One region of the Camelimonas sp. ID_303_24 genome, then DNA from elsewhere that is predicted to be linked to it. Evidence: riboswitches for the same ligand, from Rfam matches in the RefSeq annotation. Region 1 holds a riboswitch; the other holds the start of a gene.
The links. Region 1 has a riboswitch for cobalamin ahead of ACERNI_RS02195 (TonB-dependent receptor plug domain-containing protein). Riboswitches for the same ligand answer to the same signal wherever they lie in the genome.
Positions count from the first base shown of each region.

Region 2: it holds a riboswitch for cobalamin, as region 1 does, so the genes downstream of both, ACERNI_RS09820 (TonB-dependent receptor) here and ACERNI_RS02195 (TonB-dependent receptor plug domain-containing protein) in region 1, are expected to answer to the same signal.

Region 1 is NZ_JBLLJM010000002.1:375,951-379,356, forward strand. Features, by position in the region: gene ACERNI_RS02195 (TonB-dependent receptor plug domain-containing protein) at 1-1,647, opposite strand, end outside; cobalamin riboswitch at 1,762-1,963, opposite strand; gene ACERNI_RS02200 (response regulator) at 2,004-2,915, opposite strand; gene ACERNI_RS02205 (hybrid sensor histidine kinase/response regulator) at 2,878-3,406, opposite strand, start outside.
Region 2 is NZ_JBLLJM010000007.1:185,538-188,943, forward strand. Features, by position in the region: gene ACERNI_RS09820 (TonB-dependent receptor) at 1-2,034, opposite strand, end outside; cobalamin riboswitch at 2,235-2,431, opposite strand; gene ACERNI_RS09825 (DsbA family protein) at 2,557-3,216, opposite strand; gene ACERNI_RS09830 (ABC transporter ATP-binding protein) at 3,222-3,406, opposite strand, start outside.

The DNA of each region.
Region 1 (3,406 bases):
CTCCACGCCCTGGATGGGTGAGGTTCCCGGCATATTGACCGAGGTGTAGCCGGCGCCGGTGATCAGATCGGTGATGCGCTGGTTGAAGTAAGTGGCGTTCAGCACCACTCGCTGGCCCCAGATTTCCTGATCGACGCCCACATCCCAGCCTCGCGCCTTTTCTGGCGTCAGGTTGGGGTTGCCGCGATAGGTGTTGGTGTAGCCGTACAGTTCCGCCATCGTCGGATTTTTGACGCCCGTGCCGTAGGAGGCGCGCAGCTTGGTGCCGGTTTCGTCGATGCGGTAGGCGCCGGTGAAGCGGTAGGTCGTCGCGTCCTTGAAGATGTCGTTGTTGTCGTGGCGCACGCTGGCGGTCACCGTCAGATTGCGGAACGTGCCCTGATACTGGCCGACGAGGCCAGTGGACGCCATGGACTGGTCAAGGTTCGCCCAGGTGCTGTTGGTGCGGTAGCGCTCGTCCTTGTGCTGGGCGGCGAAAGTGACAATGTGCGAGGCGTCGAGGAACGACGGCGTGTCGAAACGCAGGTCCGTCTTGTATTCGTAGCGCGAAACCGTTCCGCGCGTATTGCCATCGGGCTGCCTGTCCAGGCGGTATTCGCCGCTCTGGTCGCTGCGCGTGGCGGCGAAAGTGTGGTTCCAGCGGCCGTCCAGCAGCTTCAGCTTCGCTTCGGCCCGGCCGAAGACCTGCTCGCCCTTCGCATCGGAATTGTCGTCATAGGCGCCGACGCCGCCGGCATAGCCGTCGGTCTTGTTGAAGAACTTCGTGTAACGGCCCATGAGGTTGACTTCGAGATATTCATTGGGGCTGAAACCGAACTTGGCGTAGCCGCCGCCGTTACGGTAGCCGTCGTTCTCGAAATTGCCGTAGCGACGATCGGCGGACGAGAAGCCGTCCGTGCTGAAGCCATTGGCGCTGATGGCGAAATTGAACCGCTCATCGCCATAGCTGACGCTGGAGGCGCCATTGATGGTCTGGCGCGAGCCGCCCTCGATGCGCGTGCTGAAGCGCGGCTTGCCCGAGCCCTTTTTGGTGATGACATTGATGACGCCGCCGACGGCGTCTGAGCCATAAAGGGCGCTCTGCGGGCCGCGCAGCACCTCGATGCGCTCCACCTCATCGGTGAGCAGATTGGTCAGGTCATACTCCGAGCCCGTCGCCGGATTATTGACCACAACGCCGTCAATCATGACCAGGGTCTGGTTGGACTCCGAGCCGCGTATGCGCACCTCGGTCTGCTTGCCCACCGGCCCCGACCGGCTGACAGCCACGCCCGGAACCAGACGCAGGGCGTCCGGAACGAAGCGGATCTGCTGGCGCTGCAGTTCCTCGCCGGAAATCACGGTGACGGCGCTGCCCACCTTGCTCAGGTCCGTGGGCGTGGTGTTGGCGGTGACGCTGATGGTGTCGAGCTGGATCACATCGGCCGGCAGGGCGCTGGGGGCGTTCGCGGCGCCAGATCGCGCGGGCGCGGCGCCCGCATTCTGGACCTGGGTGCTCTGGGACTCGAGGCTCTGGGACTGGGGGCTCTGAGCCTGAGCATTCCCGGCCTGGGGCGCGAGGGCCAACAGCGCGGCGGCGGAGCAGCCGGCCAGAACCTGGCGGCGCGCATGGCGATGGAAGCTGGCGGTGGAAGAAGACAACAACATCTGAACCCCGGCGGGACGCCTGTGGCGCGTCACCGCGAACAGGGCTCCCCGTCACCCGCCAGGGCGAGCTCCGGAAACCACCCGCCACAGAAGCACCCCGCTCCATGGGCTCGCGTGTGACCACGGCTGACGGCAGGTCTCCTGACTCGCGGGTCGTTACCTGCCGCCGCCTTCCCGGAACCGAGGTTTCCAGTGGCGCCATGGCGGAAGATTCGCCGCTTACAGTTGCGGGGGCAGCCACAGAATTGGCTGAAAAAACAGCCGCACTGCGTTCCCTTTTGATCCATTCAATGGAACCGTCGCCGGCCGGAGTAGGACGCGGCGACGCCAGTGTCAATTCCGCGGGTGGCGGAGCTTCAGGCCGGCTGGCGCGCATGCTCCAGAAAGCGGTCGGCGACGATTGCCGCCGCTGTCCTGTTGTCGACGCCGAGCTTTTCCAGCACCTGCTCCAGGTGCTTGTCGACGGTGCGGCGCGACAGGCCCAGATTTTCGGCGATCTCCTGGTTGGTCTTGCCGGCGGTCAGCCACACCAGCGCCTCCGCCTCCCGGGCGGTCAGGCCGAAACGGCCTTGCAGGCGGGCGATGTCGTCGCCCTCCTCGCCAGCGTGCGCCTGGATGATGATCTCGCCGCGCCGGCCGCGCCCCAGGCAGGTGAGACGTATGCCATCGCAGCGCAGGGGCTGCGCCTCGGAAACCGGACGGCCTGCCACGGCGCACAACCACAGGCGGATCGCCGGCGGCAGGTTGATCCCGCCCGCCGGCGCGCCCGCATCGCCGGCGAACAGTTGCGCCGCGCCGGGCGTGGCCCACACCACCCGGCCGTCAGCTTCCGCCGCCAGCACCGGGCGGCCAGCCTGGTCGAGAGCGCCGGAGGCCAGCCGCATGCGCCGGGCATTGAGCGCGTGAACGGTGATGCGGGCCAGCAGCACCTCATGATTGATCGGTTTGACCACATAATCGACGCCCCCCGCCTCCAGCCCGCGCAAGACGTCGGCGGGATCGCCCAGCCCGGTCATGAAGATCACCGGCGCATCCACCGCCTGGGGGCCGGACTTGAGCCGCCGGCAGGTCTCGAACCCGTCCATGCCCGGCATCACCGCATCGAGCAGCACAAGGTCCGGCGTCACCCGCGCCGCCAGATCGAGGGCGCCGGCGCCGTCGCGGGCGACAATGGCGACACAGCCGGACTCCTCCAGCGCCATGCAGATGGCGTTGAGGGCGGCCGGGTCGTCATCCACGACCAGTATGATCAGATCCTGCGGGTTCATGGTTGCGTTCCCTTAACACGCGGGCGATGGCCGGGAGATCGAAGACATCCAGCGCGGCGCGGATTTTGTCGAGCGCGCCGCGGTCGAGCCATGGCGGCGGATTGGCCAGGGCCTTGCGCAACGCCGTGGCGCGCCCCTCCTCCGCCAGGCGTATCAATTCGGCGGCGGACGCTGGGCCGCCGCCGGCCGCGATGGCCGGCGCACGCTCCGGGCGGGCGCTGTCCGCGCCTCCGCCATCTCCATCGCCATCTCCATCTCCATCTCCATCGCCAAGCAGCCTGGCGATGCGCGCCGACAGATCGTCAAGCCGGTAGGGTTTCACCAGCACGCTGTCCGGAGCCTGGTCGTCGCCGACCAGCGCGTCCGCCTCGCGGGCATGGCCGGTGATGAACAGCACCGGGGTCGCATGATGGCCGTTTCGGCGCAACCGCCGGGCCAGCTCGACGCCGTTCATGCCGGGCAGATCGACATCGAGCAGGAACAGCCTGGGC
Region 2 (3,406 bases), on a different contig from region 1:
GGTCTGGTCGAACAGGTTCTTCACGCGGAAGTCGAGGGTGGCGAAATCCGTGGGCTTCCATTGCAGGCTGGCGTTGACCAGCGCGTACTCCGGCCTGGAATAATCGTTGCTGGCGGAGGTCCAGGTTTTTCCGACGTATTGCAGGCCGACCATGGCCTTCCACTGCTCGGCGAAACGCCAGCTCACCCAGAGATTGGCCACCGCTTCCGGTACGCCGGCGGGCGTCTTGCCCTTGCGGCTGACACTGACGCCGCCAACGGATTCGTTGAAATCGTCATATTGCGCGTCCAGCAATGTGCCGTTGGCGTCGATGCGCCAGCCGTGGCCCAGCTCCAGCCCCACCGACGCTTCGACGCCGCGTGAGGACTGCTGGCCTACCTGCTGGGTGACGGCGGGGTTGTTGGGATCGCGCGACAGCAGGTCTTTCTTGACGATGTAATAGCCGGCGAGAGTCCATTCCAGGCGGCCATCCCACAGGCTCTGCTTCACGCCCACTTCAACCTGTTTGCCGGAGGACAGCTTGTATCCGGCGGAGGCGGGCGGCAGCGACAGGATCGACGTCACCGGGTCTGAGGCTTCCGAATACTGGGCGTAGAACGCCAGATTCTTGATCGGCTCGTAGATGGCTCCAGCGCGCCAGCCAACCGAGTCCAGCGTGGCGCTAGCCTGCGTACCATTGCGCAGGTTGCGGTAGTCAACTTCCGGGTTGTCATAGCGCAGCCCGGCGACGACCGAGAAATTATCGGTCACCTTCAGGCGGTTGTCGAGAAACAGCGAATATTGCTGCGTCGTCGAGCGGTATTCGCGATCATAGACGCTGGTCGTACCCCAGAAACCTGGGTCGAAGCCGAATGGCGTCAGCGACGGATTGAGCTTCGGCGCCGCGTAGCCGTTGTTGTTCAGGCGGCTGAAGCGGAAATTGTTGGCGTCGAAGCCGACGACGGTTTCGTTGGCCATGCCAAAGACCGTGGTGCGGAACGTCGCGTCGACGCGGCCGCCAAACTGTTCCTGCTCCTGCTTGATGGCGATCCAGTTGCCGGTCGGCCGGTCAATCAGCCCTGTCGCGGCGTTCCAGCGGTAGCTCTCGGCATTCTGCCAGAAGCGGTCGCTGGTCAGATAATAGCCCACGGCGCGCAGGGAGAACGCCTCATTCGGTTTCCACTCTGCCCGCAACTGGGTGATGTTGTCGTTGAACCAGATGTCGCTGTCGCGGACGTTGTAATTTTGCCGGATCCACGACTTTTCCATGACGCCCGCCGTGCGCAGGGGCGTTCCAAAATAGCGGCTGGGTTCGTTATAGCCGCCATCATGGGAGAGGGTGAAGGTCAGGGCGTCGGTGGGCCGCCAGGCCAGCGCGCCGGAGAAGGCCAGGCTTTTGTATTCGCCGCGCTCCATCCAGCCATCGCCGCGCACGCCGGAGACGTCGAGACTGTAGGCGAGGTTTTCATTGATGGGGCCCGCCGATCCCGCCGCAAGGCCTGCCTGCCCGTTGCTGCCGATGAAGACGCGGGCCTCATTGCGGCGGCTGTCGAACAGCGGCTTTTTGGGAATGACATTGATGGCGCCGCCAATAGCGCCTTCGCCATACAGCACCGCCGCCGGCCCGCGCAGCACGTCGATCTGCGCGACGGTCCAGGTGTCGAAGGGGAAAGTGACCGTGCCCTGGCCAGGGTAGAGCCTGATGCCGTCATACAGCGTGGTCACCGAGGTGACGCCGGTGAAACCGCGCGACGAAAACGACACGAAGCCGTTGCCGGGCGTACCCATATAGCTGAAGCCGGTGGCGTTCTGGGTGACGGCTTCCGCCAGGCTGTTCTGGCCGCGCTCGCGGATCACCTGGCCGGAAATGATGTCGACGCTGGCCGGCGTCTCCAGCGGCGTCAGGCCAAGGCGGCTGCCGGCGTTGCTGGGGACGTTGAGATTGGGGCCGGCGCCGGCGGCCTGCTGGCCAACCACCTGGATCGGGTCAAGCACCACGGTGGCTGCTGGCGCTTCCTGCGCGGCGGCGGCGTTTGCCAGGAGGATGGCCGCCATGGCGGCGGCGCTGCAGGCGGTTGTCTGGCGCAAATGGGCGGCATCCGCGAAACGCGGAGGACGGGGGAAAGCGGAATACATGAGACGCGGCTCCGGCGACAATATTGACGCGTCACCGCGAACTTGCAGTCTCATTGCCCAGCCGCCATGGCAGGGGCAATCCGCCTACCACCGGTGCACCCCGCCCGATGCGTTCGCGTGCGACAACACGTGCGACGGCAGGTCTCCTGGCTCGCGGGTCACCGCTTCTCACCGCCTTCCCGGAGCCGCTAGGCCAGTGGCGCAAAGGTGAGAAACTCGCCGCTTACAGTTGCGGGGGCAGCTGCAGCTTGTGGCCGTTAGGCCAACTGCATTCCCTTTTCATCCCCAAAGGGGAACCATCAGGTCGATGGCAATATGGCCGGATGGCGGCAAAGACAAGCGGATTTTTCTGATGCGCGCCGGTCAGGGTGGCCGGGGCCAGCGCGGGAAGCAGGCTTCCTGACGGAAATCCTTGGGAAAAACTCCTGGAAAAAATCCCGGTCACCCTGAAGGCGCGCGCTCCCCGCCGAGGTTGCGCATTGGTATTGGCGCGCGCCCGCTTGCCAGCACGCCGTCGAGCATTTCCAGCCGGTCCTGCCCCCAGAACGGCTCATCGCGGTAGAAATAATACGGCGCGCCGAACATCTGCCGCGCGATCGCTTCCTCCGTCAGCTCCGCCTCGCGCTGGCGCACGCCGGCATCTTCGGCGCGGGCCAGCAGCGCTGCGCCGTCGAGCCCGCTGGCATTGGCGAGGCGCACAAGCGTCGCCGGATCGGCGATGTCCAGTTCATCGGCCCAGACCGCCTTCAGGCCGGCGTGCGCGAAGGGGGCCACTTCGGCGCCATCCGCGATGGCGTTCAGCAGCATGCGATGGCCGAGCGACGGGTCGGCCGGATAGAACCTTGGCTCAAGCACCAGCGGAATGCCGCGAATGTCCTTCCAGCGCTGCATCTCGACAAAGCGGTAGGCCTGGCGCTGCAGGGGGCGTTCCTTCACCGGCTTGCCGCCTCCGGCGGCGAACACCTGCAGCAGGTTGACCGGCTTGTAGACGACCTCTGCATTGTGCCGCCGCACCAGATCCTGAAACGTCAGGCTGCCGATGTAGGACCACAGCGAGATGAAGCTGAAGTAATAGTCGATGTGCGGACGGGATGCAGCCATGGCGCTCAGGTTCCCATATAAGCGGCGATAATGGACGGGTCGGCGGCGATCTCATCCGCAGGACCGCGCCGGACCGTGCGGCCCTGGTCCATGACATATACGAAATCGGCCAGTTCCAGCGCGATGCCCACGTCCTGCTCAACCAGAAGAATGCTGGTCCCCTCAGCGCGCACCCGCTCAAGCGTTGTCA